DNA from 3 places in the Arthrobacter sp. SDR-2R genome. Region 1 is predicted to be linked to each of the others. Evidence: riboswitches for the same ligand, from Rfam matches in the RefSeq annotation. Region 1 holds a riboswitch; each other region holds the start of a gene.
What was found. Region 1 has a riboswitch for S-adenosylmethionine ahead of AC3ANU_RS15850 (bifunctional o-acetylhomoserine/o-acetylserine sulfhydrylase). Riboswitches for the same ligand answer to the same signal wherever they lie in the genome.
Positions count from the first base shown of each region.

Region 2: it holds a riboswitch for S-adenosylmethionine, as region 1 does, so the genes downstream of both, AC3ANU_RS19850 (cobalamin-independent methionine synthase II family protein) here and AC3ANU_RS15850 (bifunctional o-acetylhomoserine/o-acetylserine sulfhydrylase) in region 1, are expected to answer to the same signal.
Region 3: it holds a riboswitch for S-adenosylmethionine, as region 1 does, so the genes downstream of both, AC3ANU_RS03785 (DUF1737 domain-containing protein) here and AC3ANU_RS15850 (bifunctional o-acetylhomoserine/o-acetylserine sulfhydrylase) in region 1, are expected to answer to the same signal.

Region 1 is NZ_CM173231.1:3,422,357-3,429,181, forward strand. It holds gene AC3ANU_RS15850 (bifunctional o-acetylhomoserine/o-acetylserine sulfhydrylase) at 1-1,315, opposite strand, end outside; SAM riboswitch class IV at 1,359-1,473, opposite strand; gene AC3ANU_RS15855 (VOC family protein) at 1,693-2,331, shown strand; gene AC3ANU_RS15860 (HNH endonuclease signature motif containing protein) at 2,521-4,107, shown strand; gene AC3ANU_RS15865 (CPBP family intramembrane glutamic endopeptidase) at 4,153-4,932, opposite strand; gene AC3ANU_RS15870 (DeoR/GlpR family DNA-binding transcription regulator) at 5,044-5,832, opposite strand; gene hutI (imidazolonepropionase) at 5,933-6,825, opposite strand, start outside.
Region 2 is NZ_CM173231.1:4,309,955-4,316,779, reverse strand. It holds gene AC3ANU_RS19875 (TrmH family RNA methyltransferase) at 1-433, shown strand, start outside; gene fbaA (class II fructose-bisphosphate aldolase) at 556-1,575, shown strand; gene AC3ANU_RS19865 (DUF3151 domain-containing protein) at 1,576-1,998, shown strand; gene AC3ANU_RS19860 (hypothetical protein) at 2,194-2,334, shown strand; gene AC3ANU_RS19855 (uracil-DNA glycosylase family protein) at 2,347-2,976, opposite strand; gene AC3ANU_RS19850 (cobalamin-independent methionine synthase II family protein) at 3,178-4,386, opposite strand; SAM riboswitch class I at 4,400-4,503, opposite strand; gene AC3ANU_RS19845 (SipW-dependent-type signal peptide-containing protein) at 4,760-5,455, shown strand; gene AC3ANU_RS19840 (S24/S26 family peptidase) at 5,474-6,088, shown strand; gene AC3ANU_RS19835 (hypothetical protein) at 6,321-6,818, shown strand; gene AC3ANU_RS19830 (choice-of-anchor G family protein) at 6,815-6,825, shown strand, end outside.
Region 3 is NZ_CM173231.1:816,152-822,976, reverse strand. It holds gene opgC (OpgC domain-containing protein) at 1-965, opposite strand, end outside; SAM riboswitch class IV at 1,191-1,306, shown strand; gene AC3ANU_RS03785 (DUF1737 domain-containing protein) at 1,320-1,595, shown strand; gene AC3ANU_RS03780 (rhodanese-like domain-containing protein) at 1,592-2,002, shown strand; gene AC3ANU_RS03775 (O-succinylhomoserine sulfhydrylase) at 2,003-3,211, shown strand; gene AC3ANU_RS03770 (glutamate--cysteine ligase 2) at 3,348-4,574, opposite strand; gene AC3ANU_RS03765 (UDP-N-acetylglucosamine 1-carboxyvinyltransferase) at 4,641-6,164, opposite strand; gene AC3ANU_RS03760 (energy-coupling factor transporter transmembrane component T family protein) at 6,282-6,825, opposite strand, start outside.

The DNA.
Region 1 (6,825 bases):
GGGCGCCTTTGGCAGCGCGGAAACCCGCTTCCAGGTCGGCCAGGATGTCGTCGATGTGCTCCAGGCCAACAGAGAGCCGGACCAGTCCCGGATTCACCCCGGCCACCGCTTGCTGCTCCGGCGAGAGCTGGCTGTGGGTGGTCGACGCCGGGTGGATGACCAGGGAGCGGACGTCGCCGATGTTGGCCACGTGGGAATGCAGCTCCAGGGCGTCGACGAAGCGCTTGCCCGCCTCCGCTCCGCCGGCAAGGTTGAAGGCCACGACGGCGCCCGTTCCCTTGGGCCCGTACTTGCGGCCACGCTCGTACCAGGGGCTGGAGGGCAGCCCGGCGTAGGCGACGGATTCGACGTCGTCCCTTCCTTCCAGCCAGCGCGCCACTTCAGTGGCGTTGGCAACGTGGCGTTCCACCCGCAGGCTCAGCGTCTCCAGGCCCTGGGAGATCAGGAAGGCGTTGAAGGGGGAAACCGCCGAGCCAAGGTCGCGCAGCAGCTGGACGCGGGCCTTGAGGATGTAGGAGAGGTTGGCACCCAGCGCACCGTCGGCGCCTAGGTCGCGGGCGTAGACCAGGCCGTTGTAGGTGGGGTCCGGGGTGTTGAAGCCGGGGAACCGTTCAGGGTCCTTGCCGAAGTCGAATTTGCCGGAATCCACGATCACGCCCGCTATTGCGGAGCCGTGGCCGCCCAGGTATTTGGTGGCGGAGTGGATCACGATGTCCGCACCCCACTCCAGTGGGCGGATCAGGTAGGGCGTGGACAGGGTGTTGTCCACGATCAGTGGCACGCCTGCCTGGTGGGCCACCTCGGAGATGCCTTCGATGTCCAGGACGTCCTGGCGGGGATTGGACACCACTTCACCGAAAAAGAGCTTGGTATTCGGCTGGACGGCGTCGCGCCACTGGTCCAGGTTGTCGGGATCCTGGACGAAGGTGACCGAGATGCCGAACTTCTTCAGGGTGTGGGCGAACAGGTTGTACGTTCCGCCGTAAAGACTGGGGCTCGCCACAATATGGTCCCCCGCCTCCGCAATGTTCAGCACCGCGAACGTCTCGGCGGCCTGGCCAGAGCTCAGCAGCAATGCGGCCAGGCCTCCCTCAAGGCTGGCGATCCGCTGTTCGACGGCATCCTGGGTGGGGTTGCCGATCCGGGTGTAGATGGGTGCAAGTTCGGCGAGGGCAAAGCGGTTGGCTGCGCTTTCGGCGCTGGGGAACACGAAGGACGTGGTCTGGTAAATGGGGAGCGCGCGGGCTCCGGTGGCACTGTCGGGCTCCTGGCCGGCATGGATCTGGCGGGTTTCGAAAGACCATCCGTTGGACATCCAAATCTCCTTTGACGTGGGCCCGGAATGCGTGGGGCAGTACGGGCCGCGCTTGCTTCCGGCTCTTGCCGGACAGCCAGGTCCTCACCCGGGGCACCCCACCGCGGGTGGAGGGTTGCCGGCCAGCGAGCCGGGGCTTGGCGCTGGCACTCATGACCTGCGCCCAGTCTAGGAACGGGGTAGTCGCCATGGACAGCATTGTGACGAACAAGGTCGCCCTGCATGGCTTTCGAGCCGCCACAGGTGGGCCGCCCCGCACCCGGCCGGGGACGCCGCCGTCGTCCTTCTTGCCCATGTTCCCGGCCCTTTTCCCGGCCGCCTTTCCAGTAAGGGTACCCTTAGCTGAGAGCCGGATCACAAAGTGCCAAGATGTTGCCATGCGCATGGATCACGTCTCTTACGCCTGTGAACAAGATGGCCTCGCGGCCACTACCGAACGTATTTCATCTGCCCTCGGCGTTGAGGCAGTGAAGGGCGGGGTGCACCCCCGGTTCGGAACCCGGAATATGATCATCCCGCTCGCCGGGCACAAGTACCTGGAAGTCGTAGAGGTCCTGGACCACCCGGCTTCGGACAAGGCACCGTTCGGACAGGCCGTGCGTGCCCGTTCCGCGGCCGGTGGCGGCTGGATGGGCTGGTGCGTCGAAGTGGACGACCTCGCCCCGTTCGAGGCACGCCTTGGCCGCGCCGCGGTGAACGGCAACCGCAAGTTCCCGGACGGCCGGGAGCTGGTCTGGAAACAGATTGGCATCCTTGGCCTTATCGCCGATCCCCAGGTGCCGTACATGCTCAAGTGGGAAGGCGACCCGGCACTGCACCCGTCCAACGCCTACCCCAGCAACCTTAAGATGAGCTGCCTGACCATCGCCGGCTCCGCGTCCCGCGTGACCGAGTGGCTGGGTGAACCGGTGGAGAAGCCGCTTGAGGACGTGGCGGTGGAGTGGGTCGCCCCGCATGGAACTCCGGGCATCCTGTCGGTCACGTTTGAAACCGCCAACGGAGCCGTCACCATCTGACGCTCCACCCCAGCCTCCCGGAATGTCCGGGAGGGGGTTCACCGGGCCAGTACCCGGATCAGCTTCGGCCGCCATCAGGTGGTGACAACGGCGTCACTACCCGATGGCGGCCGAATTCATTTAAGTGGCTGCTTCCTACATCGCTGCGATCCAGGTCTGAATGTCGGTGCCTCGCTGGATGATGTGGGTATGGGAATCGGCACGGGTGTTGGGGTGGTGTTGGAGGGTGTTTCTGCCTCTGTTGCTGCCCTCGATGCGCTGGACCGTCAGGATCATTTCCTTGCTGCCGGGTCCGGTGTTGGCGCTGACGTGGATGTGCTGCAGCGGCGGTATGAGCTCCGGCTGGAACGGCTGGAGGCAGTCTCCCGGGTCGAGGCTCAGCTCGCGGCGGTCAAAGCTCGTGATGCCGTGGAGTGCGTCGGTTTCCAGCAGGCACTGCTTGCCCCTGACGCCCCGGTGGATGAGCGCATGTTTTCGGAGATGTCCGCGGTGGAGGAGATCGCCGGTGTCCTGAGCATCAGTTCCGCGGCCGCAGGCGGGTTGGTGGAACAGTCCCGGCGGGTGTGTTCCCTGCCGCCGCTCCTGGGCGCCCTGTCAGCCGGTGACCTGTCGTGGCAGCATGCCAGGATTGTCGCCGATGAAACCGAGGGGCTCACCCCTGACGGGGCTGCTGCCTTGGTGGCGCACTTCTTCGACCCCGACGCCCCCAACCCCGCCCGCGGTGCCGCGCCCGGTGAACTTGTCCCCGCCCGGTTCCGCGCCAAGGTCCGCGCCTGGCGGGAACGCCACCACCCCGAAACCCTCGAAAAACGCCACGCCAAAGGCGTCGCGGACCGGCGGATGGAATACACCCCGGACCGCGACGGCATGGCCTGGCTCTCGCTCTACCTCCCCGGCGACACCGCCTGCGCCATCTGGAACCGCACCACCGCCACCGCCCGCGGCCTCCAAGGCCCTAACGAGCCCCGCACCCTCACCCAACTCCGCCCCGACATCGCAGCATCATTCCTCCTCGGCGCAGGAACCCCTGCGGGCGAGGCTGCCGGGAGTAGTGCGGATGTTGGACGAGCTCCCACTCCGCGGGCCGATGTCCTGGTCACCGTGCCGGTCTTCTCGCTGCTCGGGCTGACCGATGAGCCGGCGGTGCTGGACGGCCTGGGCCCGATCCCGGCGTCGATGGCGCGGAGGCTTGTCGCGGACGGGGCGGAGTCGTTCTACCGGGTCCTGGTCGACCCCCGCGACGGGGCACCCCTGGAGATCGGACGCACCCGCTACCGGCTCCCCGAAACCATCAAACAATGGATCCGCATGCGGGACCGGAAATGCACCTTCCCCGGCTGCAGCAACCACACCCCCGACAACCACACCGACCACCTCACCGCCTGGGAACACGGCGGCAGAACAGACATCCGGAACCTGGCCCAGCTTTGCCCCAAACATCACCGTTTGAAGCACGCCCGCACCTGGAACCCGGATCCCGCGACGGAACACGGACCGCCCGGTTGGACCTCACCCACCGGCCGCCACTACAACCCCGAACACCAAGACCCCCAACCAACCCACTGGCCGCCAGGAGTAGTGCCGCTTGCCGCCGTTCCAGCCTGGCCGGAGCCGGAAATGGAGGAACCGGAAGTGGAGGAACCCGACGGCGACAACCTGCTGGACCCGGAGGACCTTTGCGCTGCTGATGCCCTCTGGGACGACTTCTACGCGAAACCCTTCGTGTTGCCACCAGACCCACAAGCAGACTGGCCGTTGCTGCTGACGCTGATGTGACAGCAACAAGCATGGCTGGAGCCGCGCAGGCTGGTGTCCCGGGTCCTACCCCAACCCCATGGCTTTGCCGAACAGGCTGAAGCCAACGAAGGCCACGATATCCAGCAGGGCGTGGGCGATGACCAGTGGCATGACCCGGCGGGTCCGGGTGTACAGCCAGGCAAAGACCACGCCCATCACGGCGTTGCCAATGAAGGGACCAAAGCCTTGGTAAAGGTGGTAGCTGCCGCGCAGCACGGAGCTCGCCGCAATGGCCAGCGGCATGCTCCAGCCGAACTTGCCAAAGCGGTCCAGGAGGTAGCCCACCACAATGACTTCCTCAAGCACGGCGTGCCGCATGGCGGACAGGATGAGCACAGGCACGGTCCACCAATAGGCATCCAGGGCGCTGGGGATGATGGCGGTGGTAATTCCGAGCGCCCGGCCGGCCGCATAGAGACCCAGCGAGGGTATGCCGATCAGTCCAGCCAGTCCGAGGCCCTGGAGCAGATCCCTGCCGGGCCGGGCGAAATTGAACCCCAGTTTCTGAAAGGCAGAGCGGGAGGTGCCCGCCTCGCCCGGCACTGCCTGGCGCTGGTCCGTCAGGAAGTAGAAGACCAGCAGCACGGGCACCAGCGCAAAGATGATGTCCAGCAGCTGATATGTGAGGTCGAAGTATTCGCGGGTGCTCTGGGAGCGGTTCAGGGTGGACGTGCCCTCGGCAAGCGGGGCGCGTGTCATCTTGTCCAGCAGCTGCACCACGGAGTAGACAGCCGACTGGCCCAGGGACAGGCCCAGGACGATCCATACTTCGAGCCGAAGGCGACGGCGGGAGGGAACCAGCATGTTCCCATCTTGCCTTCAGTTTCTGGATCCGGCCTGATGGAGCGGCTGGTGTCCGCAGTCGTAAGCGGGCAGCGGTGCGCCGCCGGAGGAGCCCGGTGCCGGCAGTTCGGGTCAGGCGGGCGCGACAATCACTTCCGTGCCGTTGGCTTCAAAGGCAGCCTTGTCGCGGGGCGAGATGCCGGCATCGGTGATCAGCCGGGTGAAGTTGTAGCCGTCCATGGTGGCGAAGGCCCGCACGCCCACTTTGGAGGAATCGGCCAGGACGTAGGACACCCTGGCCCTGCTGGCCAGCAGCGCATTGACGGAGGCCTCCCCCTCCCCCGTGTTGGTGGGCCCGACTTCGGGATCGATGCCGTTGACGCCGATGAAGGCGATGTCCAGCACCACCTTCTGCATGATGATGTCCGTATAGGGCCCCACCAGTTCATAGGACCGCGGGTTGAGGATTCCACCGGTCACCATCACCTTGATGTTGGGCCGTACGGCCAACTGGCCCGCGATGTTGATGGCGTTGGTAACCACGGTGAGGGTGGGCTGGTTGGAGGGGGCGTTCAGGTCTTCCCGGGTGGCCAGGATCTGGGCGAGCGCTGTGCTGGTGGTCCCTCCGCACAGGCCGATCACAGCGCCGGGCCGGATCAGCGCCGAGGCGCACTGCGCGATTTGTTCCTTGGCTTCGGCGTGGTCGTCGCGGTTGTAGCGGCCGGGGAGGTCGTAGGCCAGGGCACCGGTGGTGGCGCCGCCGCGGGTACGCGTCAGCAGCCGGCGTTTGGCGAGGCTGTCCAGGTCACGCCGAGCGGTGGCCGGGGATACGTTGAGGGTGCTGACAATCTCGTCGACCTCCACCTGGCCGGTTCTGGCCAGCAGGTCAAGAATCGCGGTCAGCCGGTCAGTGCGCGTCATGCAAGCGGGGCCTTTCCGTACATCAGCCACCACGATCGATGACGTTTCCTGATTATAACTCAAGGAAAACAGTCAGGAACAATCAAAAAACGGTATGGACCTACCGCTCCCTGGCTCCGGCCCGCCACACAGCGTACGTCAATGGCATGCCGGGACGGTAAGCGAGATGCGTTGCGGACGGGGCGTTGAGCAGGTGCAGGTCGGCGCGGTGCCCGACGGCGATGGACCCCACGGCGCGTTCACCGTCCGCATCGCGCCCGCTTTCCTTGTGCAACGCCAGTGCGCCGCCATAGGTGGCGGCGCGGACGGCCTCATGCACGCTCAGGTGCATCTGGAGGACGGCGGTGGTGACGCAGAATGCCATGGAACTTGTATACGACGTTCCGGGATTGCAGTTGGAAGCGAGCGCCACCTGCACACCGGCGTCGAGAAGCGTGCGGGCTGGGGCCAGCGGCTGGCGGGTTGAGAGGTCGCAGGCCGGGAGGCAGGTGGCCACAGTGCCCCGCTCGCCTGTGCCGGTGGCGGGGTCCCACCCGGACCAGGAAGCCGCAAGGGACTTCACGTCCTGCCCTGCCAGGTAGTTGACGTGGTCCACGCTGGCGGCCGCCATCTCCACGGCAAGCTGCACGCCGGGGCCCTCACCCAGCTGGTTGCCGTGCACGCGCAGGCCCAGTCCGGCGTCGCGGCAGGCCGTCAGCACGCGGCGGGACTGTTCGGCTGTAAACGCGCCCTCCTCGCAGAAAACGTCGGCCCACTGGACGTAGGGGCGGACGGCATCAAGCATCGGTCCGCAGACCAGGTCTGTGTACTCCTCCGGGTCCTGTCCGGCAGGAACCAAGTGGGCGCCCAGGTAGGTCACTTGGTCCGCCACGCCGGCGGCGATACGCGCGCTGCGGGCCTCGTTCCCGATATCCAGGCCGTAGCCGGTCTTCGTTTCCAGGTAAGTGGTCCCCTGCGAGACTGCCTCGGCAACCCGGCCCATGGCCAGGCGGG
Region 2 (6,825 bases), 890 kb from region 1:
GAACTGGCAGCACGACCTGAACATCGGCACGGTGGTGCGCACCGCCAACGCCTTCCTCGCCAAAGAGGTGCACATCATCGGCCGGCGGCGATGGAACCGCCGCGGCGCCATGGTCACCGACCGCTACCAGCACGTCCGCCACCACCCCACGGTCGAGGACTTCGTCCAGTGGGCGCAGGGGGAGGGGCTGGCGATCATCGGCATCGATATCTTCCCGGACTCGGTTCCCCTGGAGACTTACGAGCTGCCGCGCGACTGCGTGCTGGTCTTCGGACAGGAGGGCCCGGGCCTGACCCCCGAAGTCCACCAGGCCGCCGCCGCCACCCTGTCCATCGAGCAGTTCGGCTCCACCCGGTCCATCAACGCCGCCTCGGCAGCCGCCATCGCCATGCACGCCTGGATCCGGCGGCACGTGTTCAACCAGCACGTCTGAGTGTTACTGAGCGGTGACCCGAAACACCCTCGTGGTCCGGGAATGGCTAGGATGGTGCCTAGCCGTAAGCGGTCTACTTGAGGGTCTTCCACCCACAGACGAAACTCAGCAGAGGAGCCAGCATGCCCATTGCAACCCCAGAGATCTACTCCGAAATGATCGACCGCGCGAAGGCGGGCGGCTTCGCATACCCGGCCGTGAACGTCACGTCCTCGCAGACGCTCAACGCAGCGCTCCGCGGCTTCGCCGAGGCGGAGTCCGACGGCATCGTCCAGGTTTCCACCGGCGGTGCGGCCTACTGGTCCGGCGCATCCACCAAGGACATGGTTGCCGGTTCCCTGGGCTTCGCAGCCTTCGCCCGCGAAGTAGCCAAGAACTACGGCGTCAACGTCGCCCTGCACACGGACCACTGCCCCAAGGACAAGCTGGACGGTTTCGTCCTGCCCCTGCTGGCTGCTTCCGAGGCTGAGGTCAAGGCCGGCCGGAACCCGCTGTTCAACTCCCACATGTGGGACGGCTCCGCCGAGACCCTCCAGGAAAACCTGCGCATCGCCCGCGAACTGCTCGGCCGCACTGCTGCCGCCAAGATGATCCTCGAAGTGGAGATCGGCACCGTTGGCGGCGAGGAGGACGGCGTGGAAAACGCCATCAACGACAAGCTGTACACCACCGTTGAGGACGCCCTGGCCACCATCGATGCCCTGGGCTCCGGTGAAAACGGCCGCTACATCACGGCCCTGACCTTCGGCAACGTCCACGGCGTCTACAAGCCCGGCGGCGTCAAGCTCCGCCCGGAGATCCTCAAGGACATCCAGGCCCAGGTGGGCGCGAAGATCGGCAAGGACAACCCGTTCGACCTCGTGTTCCACGGCGGCTCCGGCTCCTCCGACCAGGAAATCGCCGACGCCGTCTCCTACGGCGTGATCAAGATGAACATCGACACCGACACCCAGTACGCCTACACGCGTCCGGTTGCTGACCACATGTTCAAGAACTACGACGGCGTCCTGAAGGTGGACGGCGAAGTGGGCAACAAGAAGACCTACGACCCCCGCGTCTGGGGCGCCTCCGCCGAAGCCGGCCTGGCGGCCCGCGTGGTGGAAGCCACCAAGCAGCTCGGTTCGGCCGGAAAGACCTTCTAGATGTCGGACGAGTTCCGCCGGAACCTGATGGGGCCGGAGCCCACTCTCCTGCCTGCCGAAACCGAGGTGAACGCGCAGCTTGAGGCCGGCCAGGAGGCCCTGGACCTGGTGGCGAAGCACCCAACGTCCTCGCTCCTGTGGGCCGTCCTGGCTGAGGAGGCGTGGACGGAAGGCCGCACCATCGACTCCTACGCCTATGCCCGGGTGGGTTACCACCGCGGACTGGATGCGCTGCGCCGCAACGGCTGGCGCGGCGTGGGGCCCATCCCCTGGGAGCATGAGCCAAACCGCGGGTTCCTGCGGGCCCTCTACTCCCTGGGCCGGGCCTCGTCGGCCATCGGCGAGGCTGAAGAGCCGGAGCGGATCGAGAAGTTCCTGAACGATTCCGACCCCACGGCAAAGGCAGCCATCGAGGGCGAATAACTCCCTGGGCCCACGCCCGCACTGTTTCCTGGTGCAGATTGCCAGGGAGGGGTTCGGGCTGGGAACGACGGCGGGCGGTCACCTTTCAATGAGAAGGTGACCGCCCGCCGTCGTATCCGGCCTGGAATGCGCCGTCCCTCATTTCGGTTAAAAGAATCGAAGGGCCAGGGGAGGAAAGGAGGAGCTGCGCGAAGCGTGGGAAAGCAGGAGAAATCGCGTCTCAGGTTCTGTGACTACTACTCGTGGATGTCGTACGCCGACTTCACCACCTGGGTTGAAGCCGAAGACGAATCGGCACCGGGAATTTCGTTTACCGAGTCCGATGCCACAGGCTGAGCGGCGCAGGTCTTAAGGTTTGGCAATACCCGTGCGGGCCATGGCGTCTGCATAGGCAGTGCGCATGTCCTCCAGGTACTCCTCCTGGCGGGCCGGGGAACCGGCGAAGGCGCGGCCGCTCAGCGAGCGGACCTTGTAGGTCTTCAGGCCGCGGCGCCAGAGGAGGGGCACCTCGGTCTTCAACAGCAGGTTGGCCAGGCGGTTGGCTTCGGTGCCATGCGCCACGATCACCGAGGCGCGGGGGACCAGGGCCAGGAACTTCAGCAGGGGCTTCAGGCCTGACTGGATCTGGTCCGGAGTGAACTTGCCGTTGGCTTCGCCCGGGACGTGCCAAGGGTGGACGTTCCACGGCATGACGAACTCCGGGCGCAGGCCAAGCTTCCACTGGATCCCCAGCATGCGGGTAACAGCGTCCTGGTCGCCGGGGGTGATGAACCCGGACGGATCCACCTCGCCGATGTTGGAGAACAGGCTGATGATGCGGCATTCCTCCACGTCGTGCATGGGGTCCACGTAGGGCACCACGGTTCCGGGCTTGGCCTCTTGCAGGGAATCACACAGTTCGTTGACGGCGGCAACGCTGGGTTCGTAGCGGCGGCTCATGAGCTGTTCGTGGAATGTTTCGGGTGCCAGGGCTGTCATGAAGTGCTGGATCTCCTGCGGGGATTGGCGTTGCTGCCGCCACGGACATGGGCGCACGGCGGCACGGCACATCAGTGGCGGTTGATTGGGGTGGACCAACTCCTGGTCGGCCTACTCCAGTTTAGCAAGCCCAGGCAAGCGAAACGCCGGCCGCCCCTTCCGGTGATGGAAGGCACAGCCGGCGCGTCGGTGCGGGAGCGGCTAGAAGAGGCGCTTCGAGGCGCGGCGGGCACCCTCACCCAGTGCCTCCAGCTTGGCGAAGGCGATCTGCGGGTGCACCCTGCCGCCCAGGCCACAGTCGGTGGAGGCAATGACGTTCCCGCGGCCCACGAGGTCCGCAAAGCGGACGATCCGGTCCGCCACCAGGTCCGGGTGCTCCACCACATTGGTGGCATGCGAAACAACGCCCGGGATGATCACCTTGCCCTCGGGGAGCTTTGTGTCCTCCCACACCCGCCATTCGTGTTCGTGGCGGACGTTTGCCGCTTCAAAGGAATAGGCGCCGGCGTTGACCTGAAGCACAGAGCCGATGATGTCGGCGAACGGGATGTCCGTGGTGTGTGGGCCGTGCCAGGATCCCCAGCACACGTGCAGCCGGATCTGTTCCTGCGGCAGGCCGCGCAGCGCCCAGTTGGTCGCTTCGACGCGCAGCTGGATGAACTTCAGGTAATCGTCCAGGGACGGCTCGGGATTGATCTGGTCCCAGCTTTCGGCCAGGGACGGATCATCGAGCTGCACCGTAAGGCCGGCCTCGATGATGGCCTTGTATTCCTCCCGCATGGCATCAGCGCAGGCGTAGACGAGTTCCTCGTCGCTCTTGTAGTACTCGTTGGCTACCCGCGCGCATGAGCCAGGGGAGAGGGAGGCCACGAAGCCATCCGTGAGGCCTGCGGCGGCGAGCCCGGTCCTCAAGTTCCGGATGTCCGAGGCCACCAGGTCCTGGCCCGTGTACGTCAGCGGTCCGGCGATCTTGGGCTGGGCAACGCTCCTGCGGTGGGTGAGGATGCCGGATGCGGGATCGCTGTAGGCCTCGTTGAAGGCCTGCCGGTCGCGCCGGTCCGGGAACGAGGTCAGGACAACGTTGCCGGGGGACGAGCGGCGGACGCCGGACTCGGCCCAGCGGTCCACGGTGGTTGGCTCAAGGCCCCCGAGCCGGGCGAAGGAGTAATTCCACCACGCCCCGTAATCCACCGAGCTGGACATGGTGTGCCCGTACTCGCCGTCGTTGGGGATGTCGATGCCAAGGTCCTTCTGGCGCTGCACCACGTCCACTACGGAGGCTTCGAGGAGTTCCAGGAATTCCGGCGTGATGCCGTCGGCTTCCTTGGCGGCGTTGGCCGCAATGAGTTCAGGGGTGCGGGGCAATGAACCGGCGTGGGTCACGCGGATATGGTCGGTGTTCTGGGACATGCTGGAATCTTCCTTTCCATCGGTCCTGGCAGTAGCACCTTCGGCCGGCAGGAGTCTGCCGGGACGTGGTTGCTGCGGCGTCATTGAGCCAGGTCTCTCGGCCGCTCCGGATGGTTCACTCCCACCTAAAGCGACAGCGTGGCGGCGGGGCAACTCGGTTTCATAATGTGGCGCGGCAGCGTCCGTCGGAGCGCGTCCGCACGATTCCGCCGGAGAAAGCGACAGTTGATAACATTTAATACACCGACTTGACTTTAATTAGTAAGTAATGATGATGTAGAAACATCGGTCTTTTGGGGGAAATGCCGATAATCCCCCATACCAGTGTCCCGGTTCCTACCGTTCGGGGTTTAATTCTAATTTGGGGGAAATCATGGTTGAATCAACCAGCGCTAAGCCGCGCTCGCAAAAGGCTAATAAAGTCCGCGCTATTCTTGCCGGCGGCCTTGTCTTGGGGATCGGCGCAGCCTTCACTCTCGCTGCGTGGACGGACAACGAGTGGGTCTTCGGCCAGAGCGGGAACGGCGGCGGCCCGGGTACCAAGGTCTACCACATGCAGCAGAACACGTGGTCCGGTACTTCAAGCGAGGCGGTTTGGGCTGACGAGCCGACTGCTCCCGGTGGAGCCCTGACATTCAGCGTCAATGCTGACGATCTCGTGCCGGGGTCGACGGTCTACGCCCCGATGCAGTTGCGGGCTTCCGACAAGTCCCAATCATTGGTGGCCACGCTGACGGGGGCTGCCCGGCTCGACGGAACTGATTCAGCCACCAACTCTGCAGCGCTGTACGGTGCTCTTCGGTACCAGCTGAAAAAGGAGGTGGACAAGGACCTTTGCAACGCCACCAACTTCTCCTCCAATGGAACTGATCTTGTTCCTGTTGGCTCGACCCTGAACACCCGTTCGGACACTCCGATCAACCTTCCGGCCGGAGCTACGGACGCAGCTGCGGGCACACCTGTGAGTCTTTGCTTCGCAATGACGCTCCCTTCGAATGCAAGCGTTGATCTTCAGGGATTGCGGACCACCCCCTTGTGGACCTTCAGCAGCACCGTAGGCCAGTCGTAGCCGCCACCCGTGCTTCGGATGTCCGCCAGGCGTGAGTCCGGGTTCCGGGCGGCGGCCGTGCCGTCCGGAACCCGGCTCCCGCCGGGGGTGGGAAGCGTGGCCCGGGGGTTCAGGGAGGTATTGCTTTCCGTCGTTGCCCTGCTGGGACTGGCATGCATCCTCTCCCTGGTCCTCGGCCTTTTCTTCAAAGCGTCCTTCGTCGTTTTCCGTACGGGATCGATGGAGCCGCTCTATCCAGTCGGTGCGCTGTCCCTGACCGTGCAGGTCACCGCCAAGGATCTCGTCCCGGGCGACGTCGTGTCGGTCCGCCGGGATGCGGCGACCGCCCTGGTGACCCACCGCGTGGTGGCAGTTGACCCGCCCAGTGTGGAGGGGGCCACAGCGTCGCTAAGGCTTCGCGGCGACGCTAACACTTCGGATGACCCGTTGCCCTACGAGGTGGCCACGGCGCAGAAGGTGCTGATCACCGTTCCCGGCTTAGGAGCTTGGGTCATGGCTTCACGGGGGCCGGAGTTCCTGGGTGCAGCAACGCTCGCTGTGACCGTGCTGGTGACATGGGCCTACTGGCCGAGACACGGTGCAACTGGCCAGGCGGAGGTCGACGACGAACCCCCGGCGAAACCACAACAGTAAGGTCGTAAATGACATGGCGGGAGCCAGCTTCAGGCGCGTCGCAAGAGCCGCGGGGGTTATCGCAGTTTTGCTGGCCACCGCTGCGCCCGGCGCAGCGGTGGCTGACGAACCATTGGTTCCGGTTCCGGAGACAGGAGCGGCAGGCTTCCTGTCCCTTTCTTCGTCGATGTATCCATTGGCCCTTCCTGCGCTTCAAGCAGGGGAGTCCTTCAGTTGGCAGATTGGCATTTCGGTGGACCAACCCAGCGGTGAGTCGACGCTGCAGGTGACTGCGGACGGTGGGCTTGCCGGCACAGGGACCTACCTGGTTTCCGTGGACGAATGCGACGTCGCCTGGCAGGGAAGCAGCGGCCTGGGCGGGGATTTGCGCTGTCCCATCGGTTCCACGCCGCGCATAGCGCCGGTGACGCTGGCCGAACACCGTCAGGACGTGCTGGTTCCCTTGCGGGATCTGCGCGGCGGCCCCTCACCTTACCTCCGCTTCATCCTTTACCGGCCCGCGGGTTCGCAGGATCCACCGGACACGTCGCTGACCTTGGGCATTGGGGTCACCGCTGCAGGCATTGACGACGCCGTGACCCCGCCGGGGCAGCGGCCGCCAGCACCGCTGGCGAACACAGGGACGGCGGTGCTCCAGGGACTGCTCGCGGGCTGCGGCCTCCTGCTGCTGGGCGCGGCGGCCGTAGCTGCCGGCCGCCGAACCAGGGCCCGGACCGGGAGAACATCATGACATCTCC
Region 3 (6,825 bases), 1.9 Mb from region 1:
ACCACCTGGTCCCACCAGCCTGCCTTGATGTCCGTTTCCTGCGCGCCGCCGGACGCGGGGCTGTAGAAAGCAGAGGTCTGGAGGAGGAACGGCTTGTTGCGCCCCTCGGAATAGGTGCCGTAGAAGTTTTCGCCGCCGGAGGATGTCAGCATGTCCTGGAGCTCGCCGGCCCTCGGCTCGGAGTTGACGGCGGGGCCGCCGGCCGTGTCGTCGTGATAGGCGGCCAGCCCCACCCAGTCCACTGCGTCGTCACCCGGGTAGTACGGGGCGTAGGCGCTGTCGCTTGAGTTCCAGGCCCCGTCGCCGTTCGTGTCCAGGAGGGAAAAGCCTTCGGTTCCGGGCTGCGGGGCATCCCGGTTGCGGTCAAAGGGGTAGTCCTTGCCCAGGTAAGGCGCCCACACCAAGGTGGCCCGGCCGCCGTCGTACTTCTTGAACGCTGCCGCCACAGCCCTGAAGGCCTGCCGGTACGCGGCGGGCTGCTGGCCCCAGGCCACCCAGCTTGCATTCATGTCCGGGGCGAACCGGATCAGCAACTGCCCCTTGAACCCGGACGTAAGGTCGCGCACCTGCGCTGCGAATGCTTCCGCTTCCGCGGTGCCGAGCTGGTCCAGGGGCACTGACGGCTTCACCGTGAGCAGGGCGTGGGCGCCTAGGGACGCGGCCTGCTGAAGGAAGCCGTCAAGGTCGTTCCGTTCCGAATCGCGGTAGGGGATGGTGATGTCGTGGCCGAAGACGGCCGGACTGGCACCAAGCCGGCCGCTGAAACCTGCGGCGGTGTCCTCGCCCCACTCGAGCACCGCGCCCAGCCAGGGCTTTCCCTTCTCCGGCGCAACGTCCGCCGCATGCGCCGGCGCAGCCGCCAGCAGGGCCAGGAGGCTGACGAGGGCCGCGGCCAGGAACGCCCCGATGGACGGCCGGAGGGTCCCCCGGATGGCGGCCTGGTGGCGCGATGTGTTTGCCCGCATGCTGACAGGACCCCCGGTGCTCATTGCTGTGACGACGGGGCGGCGCCCCGGTAAGAACTTTATCGGCCCCGCGGCCCCGGGCGGCACGTGGCGGGCCGCCCACCTGCGGCGATGTCCGCCGTCGCGCTTTCCTTCAACCCCGCGCCTCCCTTCAGCGCTGCTCAATTACGGAACATGACGACGGCGGCGGTGCGGCTTGGCGCGGCAGATGTTACGTTTTTGGGGAGTAATGAGTACCGGTGTGAAGCCCTGACTGGCCGGTCGGCAACCCTCCCTTTCGCGGCGGGGTGCCTCAGGTGAATACTCGGCATATCGACCGATTCGAGCTGCAAGCGTGAAAGAAGGAGATCCGTCGTGTCTGACGCACCTGCCCCTGACGAAAAATTGTCCTACCGCCTGATCACCGGCCCGGATGACCGTTCATTCTGCGAGCGGATCTCCACGGCCCTGGCCGACGGCTATGTGCTGCACGGCAGCCCGGCAGCCACCTTCAACGGCACCAGCGTGATCGTGGCGCAGGCAGTGGTCCTTCCGGCGGCAATCGCCTCGGCCGATGCCGCGGTTGCCACCGCAGTGGATGAACTGGACGCCGAATTTGAAGGCGAGTTCGACGGCGAGGGCCACGCATGAGCTACGCGGGAGACCTCACGCCCCAGGAAGCATGGGAGAAGCTGGAACAGGGCGCCATCCTGGTGGACGTCCGCACCGAGGGCGAATGGGCCCACATCGGCATTCCGGACACCAAGGCCACGGACAACGACCCCCTCTTCATCCAGTGGACCTTCCCCGGCGGCATCCCCAACCCCGACTTCATCAACGACCTCAGCCAGCAGGCGCCCGAGGACCGTTCAACCGAACTGGTGTTCCTGTGCCGCTCCGGCCAGCGGTCCATCGCGGCAGCCATCGCGGCCACCCGGGCCGGCTTCACCTCCTACAACGTGCTGGAGGGCTTTGAAGGCGAGCCGGACCGCTATGGCGAACGCACCGTCAACGGCTGGAAAAACCGCGGCCTTCCCACCAACCTCGGAAAGAACTAAGTGACCTTCAACCAAGACGCCCCCGGCTGGAACCCCGACACCCAGGCTGTCCGTGGCGGGCTGGACCGCACCAACTTCCAGGAAACGTCCGAGGCCATTTTCCTGAACTCCGGCTTCGTCTACGAATCCGCGGCAGCAGCTGAACGCGCCTTCACCGGCGAGGACGAACGCTTTGTCTACTCCCGCTACGGCAACCCGTCCGTGGCCACCTTCCAGGAGCGGCTCCGGCTGCTGGAAGGCACCGAAGCCTGCTTCGCGACGGCGTCGGGCATGTCCGCGGTGTTCACCGCGCTTGGTGCCCTGCTGGCTGCCGGCGACCGGGTGGTGGCCGCCCGGTCGCTGTTCGGTTCGTGCTTCGTGATTTTGAACGAGATCCTTCCCCGGTGGGGCGTGGAGACCGTCTTCGTGGACGGGCCGGACCTGGACCAGTGGCGCGAGGCCCTCTCCAAGCCCACCACCGCCGTCTTCTTCGAATCCCCGTCCAACCCGATGCAGGAGATCGTGGACATCGCCGCGGTCAGCGAACTTGCGCATGCCGCCGGCGCCAAGGTGGTGGCGGACAACGTCTTCGCCACTCCCCTGCTGCAGCGCTGCGGTGACCTGGGCGCCGACGTCATCGTCTACTCCGGCACCAAGCACATCGACGGCCAGGGCAGGGTCATGGGCGGCGCCATCCTGGGCACCAAGGAGTTCATCGACGGTCCCGTGAAACAGCTCATGCGCCACACCGGGCCCGCACTCTCGGCGTTCAACGCCTGGGTCCTGACCAAGGGCCTGGAGACCATGAGCCTGCGCGTGAACCATTCCTCCGCCACGGCGCTCCGGCTCGCAGAGTGGCTGGAAGAACAGCCCGCCGTGAGCTGGGTGAAGTACCCGCTGCTCAAGTCCCACCCGCAGTACGACCTGGCGGCACGGCAGATGAGCGCCGGCGGTACGGTCCTTACGCTTGAGCTGGCTCCCTCCGGCGGGCGCTCCGGCAAGGAAGCGGCCTTCGCACTGCTGGACGGGCTGCGCATCATCGACATCTCCAACAACCTTGGTGATTCGAAGTCCCTGATCACGCACCCCGCCACCACCACGCACCGCGCCATGGGGCCGGAAGGGCGCGCCGCCATTGGGCTCAGTGACGGCGTGGTGCGGCTCTCGGTGGGGCTCGAGGACCCGGAGGACCTCCTCCGCGACCTGGAACAGGCCCTCAAGCAGATCTAGCCGCGCGGGAAGCCGTAGTTCCTCTGGGTCCGGGCGACGCGCTTCCTCACTCTCGATGCGCAGATTCCCTGGCGCGCACCAAATATGGGCCGCGAGGAGGAATCTGCGCGTCGGGAATGGATATGCGCGTCGAAGGTCAGCTCTGGCGGACCCGCAGCAGTTCGGGCGTGCCCTCCACGTCAGCAAGGTCCAGGGCATCCCGCATGGTCACGTTGACGGCCTGCCGCACCACGGCGCCGAACCCCATGTCCTCCGGGGGCGGTCCCGCCAGCGCCTTGTCCCGGGCGCGGCGCTGTTCGGCGGCTCCCGTTCCGCGGGCGATGATGTCCTCCACCCCCTGCCGTGCCAGTGCCAGCTCCCCCTGTTCGGACAGGACGGGAGCCAGGTAATCCACCAGGGACCGGACCACGTCCGCGGCCGGTGCGGGCCGGAAATTCCCAAAATCCAGGAGTTCACCGCTCAGCCCGGCGCTGCTGGCCTGCCACGAGGCCATCCGGAGGAGGACGGTGGGAACCGGCGCAGGATCCACGTCGGCCTGCCATTCCCTGCTGGCGGATTCCACCAGCGCCCGAACCAGCACGGCAATGAGCGCTGCATCCTCGGCACGAAGGCAGACGTCCGCCACGCGAACCTCGACGGTGGGGTGGTTGCGGGACAGCCGGGCGTCGAAGTACAGCATGCCCTCATCGAGCATGACGCCGCTTTCCAGCAGCCGCGTCACCACGCGCCGGTAGGCAGGGTACGTCCCGTAAATACCGGCCGGGCCCGCCGTGGGCCACCGGTTCCAGGCCTGGGTGCGGTAGCTTTCAAACCCGGTTGGAACGCCGTTCCAGAAGGGCGAATTGGCGCTCAGGGCCGTCAGCACTGCCAGCTTGTCGCGGATCCGGTCCAGGACCGCCACGCCCTCTTCGGGCGATTCGATGAACGTGTGCACATGGAAGCCGCAGGTCAGCTGCTCCTGGGCGGTGAGGCCGAAGCGCTCCAGCATTTTGGCGTACCGGGGGTCGGGCGTCGTGTGGGTGGTGGAGGCCAAGGGCGAGGTGGCGAGGGCCGCCACCCTGGCGCCATGCTTCCTGGCGGCCTGGTCCGCCAGGGCGCGGCCCGCGCGGATCTGTTCGAGCAGGCTCCCGTATTCGAGGCACGGACGGGTCTGGGTCTCGATCTGCTCAAGCTTCAGCTCGGCACTCAAGCCCATCTCGTCGTCGTAATCCGCCTGTTTTCCGGAGTGGTGGACCTCCGGGTCCACGGGAAGATCGTCAGCCGCAACGCGGTGGCCGGCCAGGAGGGCGTCGGCCAGGGCAAGGGGTTCCCCGGACTCCGGATCAACGATCAGGAGTTCCTCCTCTACGCCAAAAGTACGCATACGAACATTCTGCGATACTTGTCCGGCATTCGAGGGCCCCCGGCGATTCATGACGAACCGTGAATGCTAGTCCTGGAAGTACTCCACCTTGGCGCCAATGGTGTTCAGGCGTTCCGCCAAGTCCTCGTAGCCACGCTCGATCACGTAGATGTTCCGCAGTTCGGACACGCCCCGGGCGGCGAGCATGGCCAGCAGCAGGCAGGCGGCCGGACGAAGCGCCGGCGGGCAGCCCACCTCGGCGGCGCGCCACTTGGTGGGCCCGTTGACGTAGATCCGGTGCGGATCCAGCAGCTGCACCTGCGCCCCAAGCCTGTTCAGCTCTGTCAGGTAAATGGCCCGGTTCTCGTAGACCCAGTCGTGGATCATGGTCTGGCCATCGGCGTTCGCGGCAATGACGGCAAAGAACGGCAGGTTGTCGATGTTCAGCCCGGGGAACGGCATCGGATGGATCTTGTCCTCCGGGGCATGCAGCTCGGAGGGCTTGGTGGTGACGTCCACCAGCCGGGTGCGGCCGTTGCGGGCCATGTACTCGCCGGAAATTTCCAGCTTCTGCCCCATCTGGCCCAAGGTGGCCAACTCGATTTCCATGAACTCGATGGGCACCCGCCGCACCGTGACCTCGGAATTGGTGACGATGCCGGCCGTGATGAGGCTCATCGCCTCGATGGGATCCTCGGAGGGGAAGTACTCGATCTCCGCGTCAATGTCGGCCCGGCCCGTGATCTTCAGGGTGGTGGTGCCCACGCCCTCGATGGTGACGCCCAGCATCTGCAGGTAGAAGCACAGGTCCTGCACCATGTAATTGGGGCTGGCGTTGCGGATCACGGTGGTTCCCGGCCGGTGCGCCGCGGCCATGATGGCGTTCTCGGTGACGGTGTCCCCGCGTTCGGTGAGGACGAAGGAGCGGTCCTGCGCGTCCGCCGGCGGAGCCTGGACCGTGTAGAAACCGGCCGTGGCTTCCACGGCAAGGCCAAACTGGCGCAACGCCTGCATGTGCGGTTCCACGGTGCGGGTGCCGAGGTCGCAGCCGCCGGCGTAGGGCAGCCGGTACTCCCGCGACTCATCCAGAAGGGGACCCAGCAGCATGATGACGCTGCGGGTCCTGCGCGCCGCGTCAACGTCCATGGCTTCCAGGTCCAGGACGGCGGGGCGGCGAAGACGCAGGTCAGTGTCGTTAAGCCAGGTGCACTCGACGCCGATGCTGGTCAGCACTTCGACGATGCGGTTGACTTCCTCGATCCGTGCCAGCCGGCGGAGCACGGTGGTGCCACGGTTGATCAGGCTGGCGCACAGCAGGGCGACGCCGGCGTTCTTGCTGCTGTTGACATCCACGGCACCGGAGAGGGTACGGCCGCCCTCCACCCGCAGGTGCGTCATCTGCGGCTTGCCGACGTTGACGATGCTGCGGTCGAAGATCTTCTCCAGCCTCTGGATCATCTTCAGGCTCAGGTTCTGCTTGCCCTGCTCCATCCGGGCAACGGCGCTCTGGCTGGTGCCGAGCTCGGCGGCCAACTGGCCCTGGGTCCAGCCCTTCTCGCTCCGGGCATCCCTCAACATGGCGGCAACGTGCTCAGCGGTCTCCTGCGTCATATCCGCAAATATATCATAGATGAGTTACGCGGGCCCTGATCGGCCACTGGTATGGGGCATCGGGAAAGCCTCTACCCACTGCATGCGATAGGAATCACCTGGGCCGGACCGCCAACATCAACTGCCCAGCCACACCATGTTCCAGGTCCCGGCGGCCAGGGCAGCAAATAGCGCGAGGCCGGCCACCAGGACACCGCCGGCCACCACCCCAAGGTCCAGCGCGCTGAACGTGGATTCCCGGGCCCAGGTCCGGTTGCCGCCGCCGAAACCGCGGGCTTCCATGGTCACAGCAAGCCGGGACGCGCGGCGGATGGCCTGTACCAGCAGCCCGAAACTCTGGCCCAGCGTGGCCTTCACCCGCTGGGCCACGCTGCCGCGCGAACCCACGCCGCGCGCACGCCGGGCCATCCCGATGGTCTGCCATTCTTCAGCCATGAGCCCCACCAGGCGCATCGCGGCGAGCGTTCCCAGGACAAAGCGGTGCGGCAGGCGCGCCTTCTGCGCCAGCGCGTCGGCAAGGTCCGTGGGATCGGTGCAGCTCATCAGGAGCACGGCCGGAAGGGCGATCGCAAAGCCGCGCAGGAGGAAGCCGATGCCCAGCTGCAGGGAACCTTCGCTCATGGACCAGATCCCGGCGTCGAGCAGGATCCGGCCGCTGTCC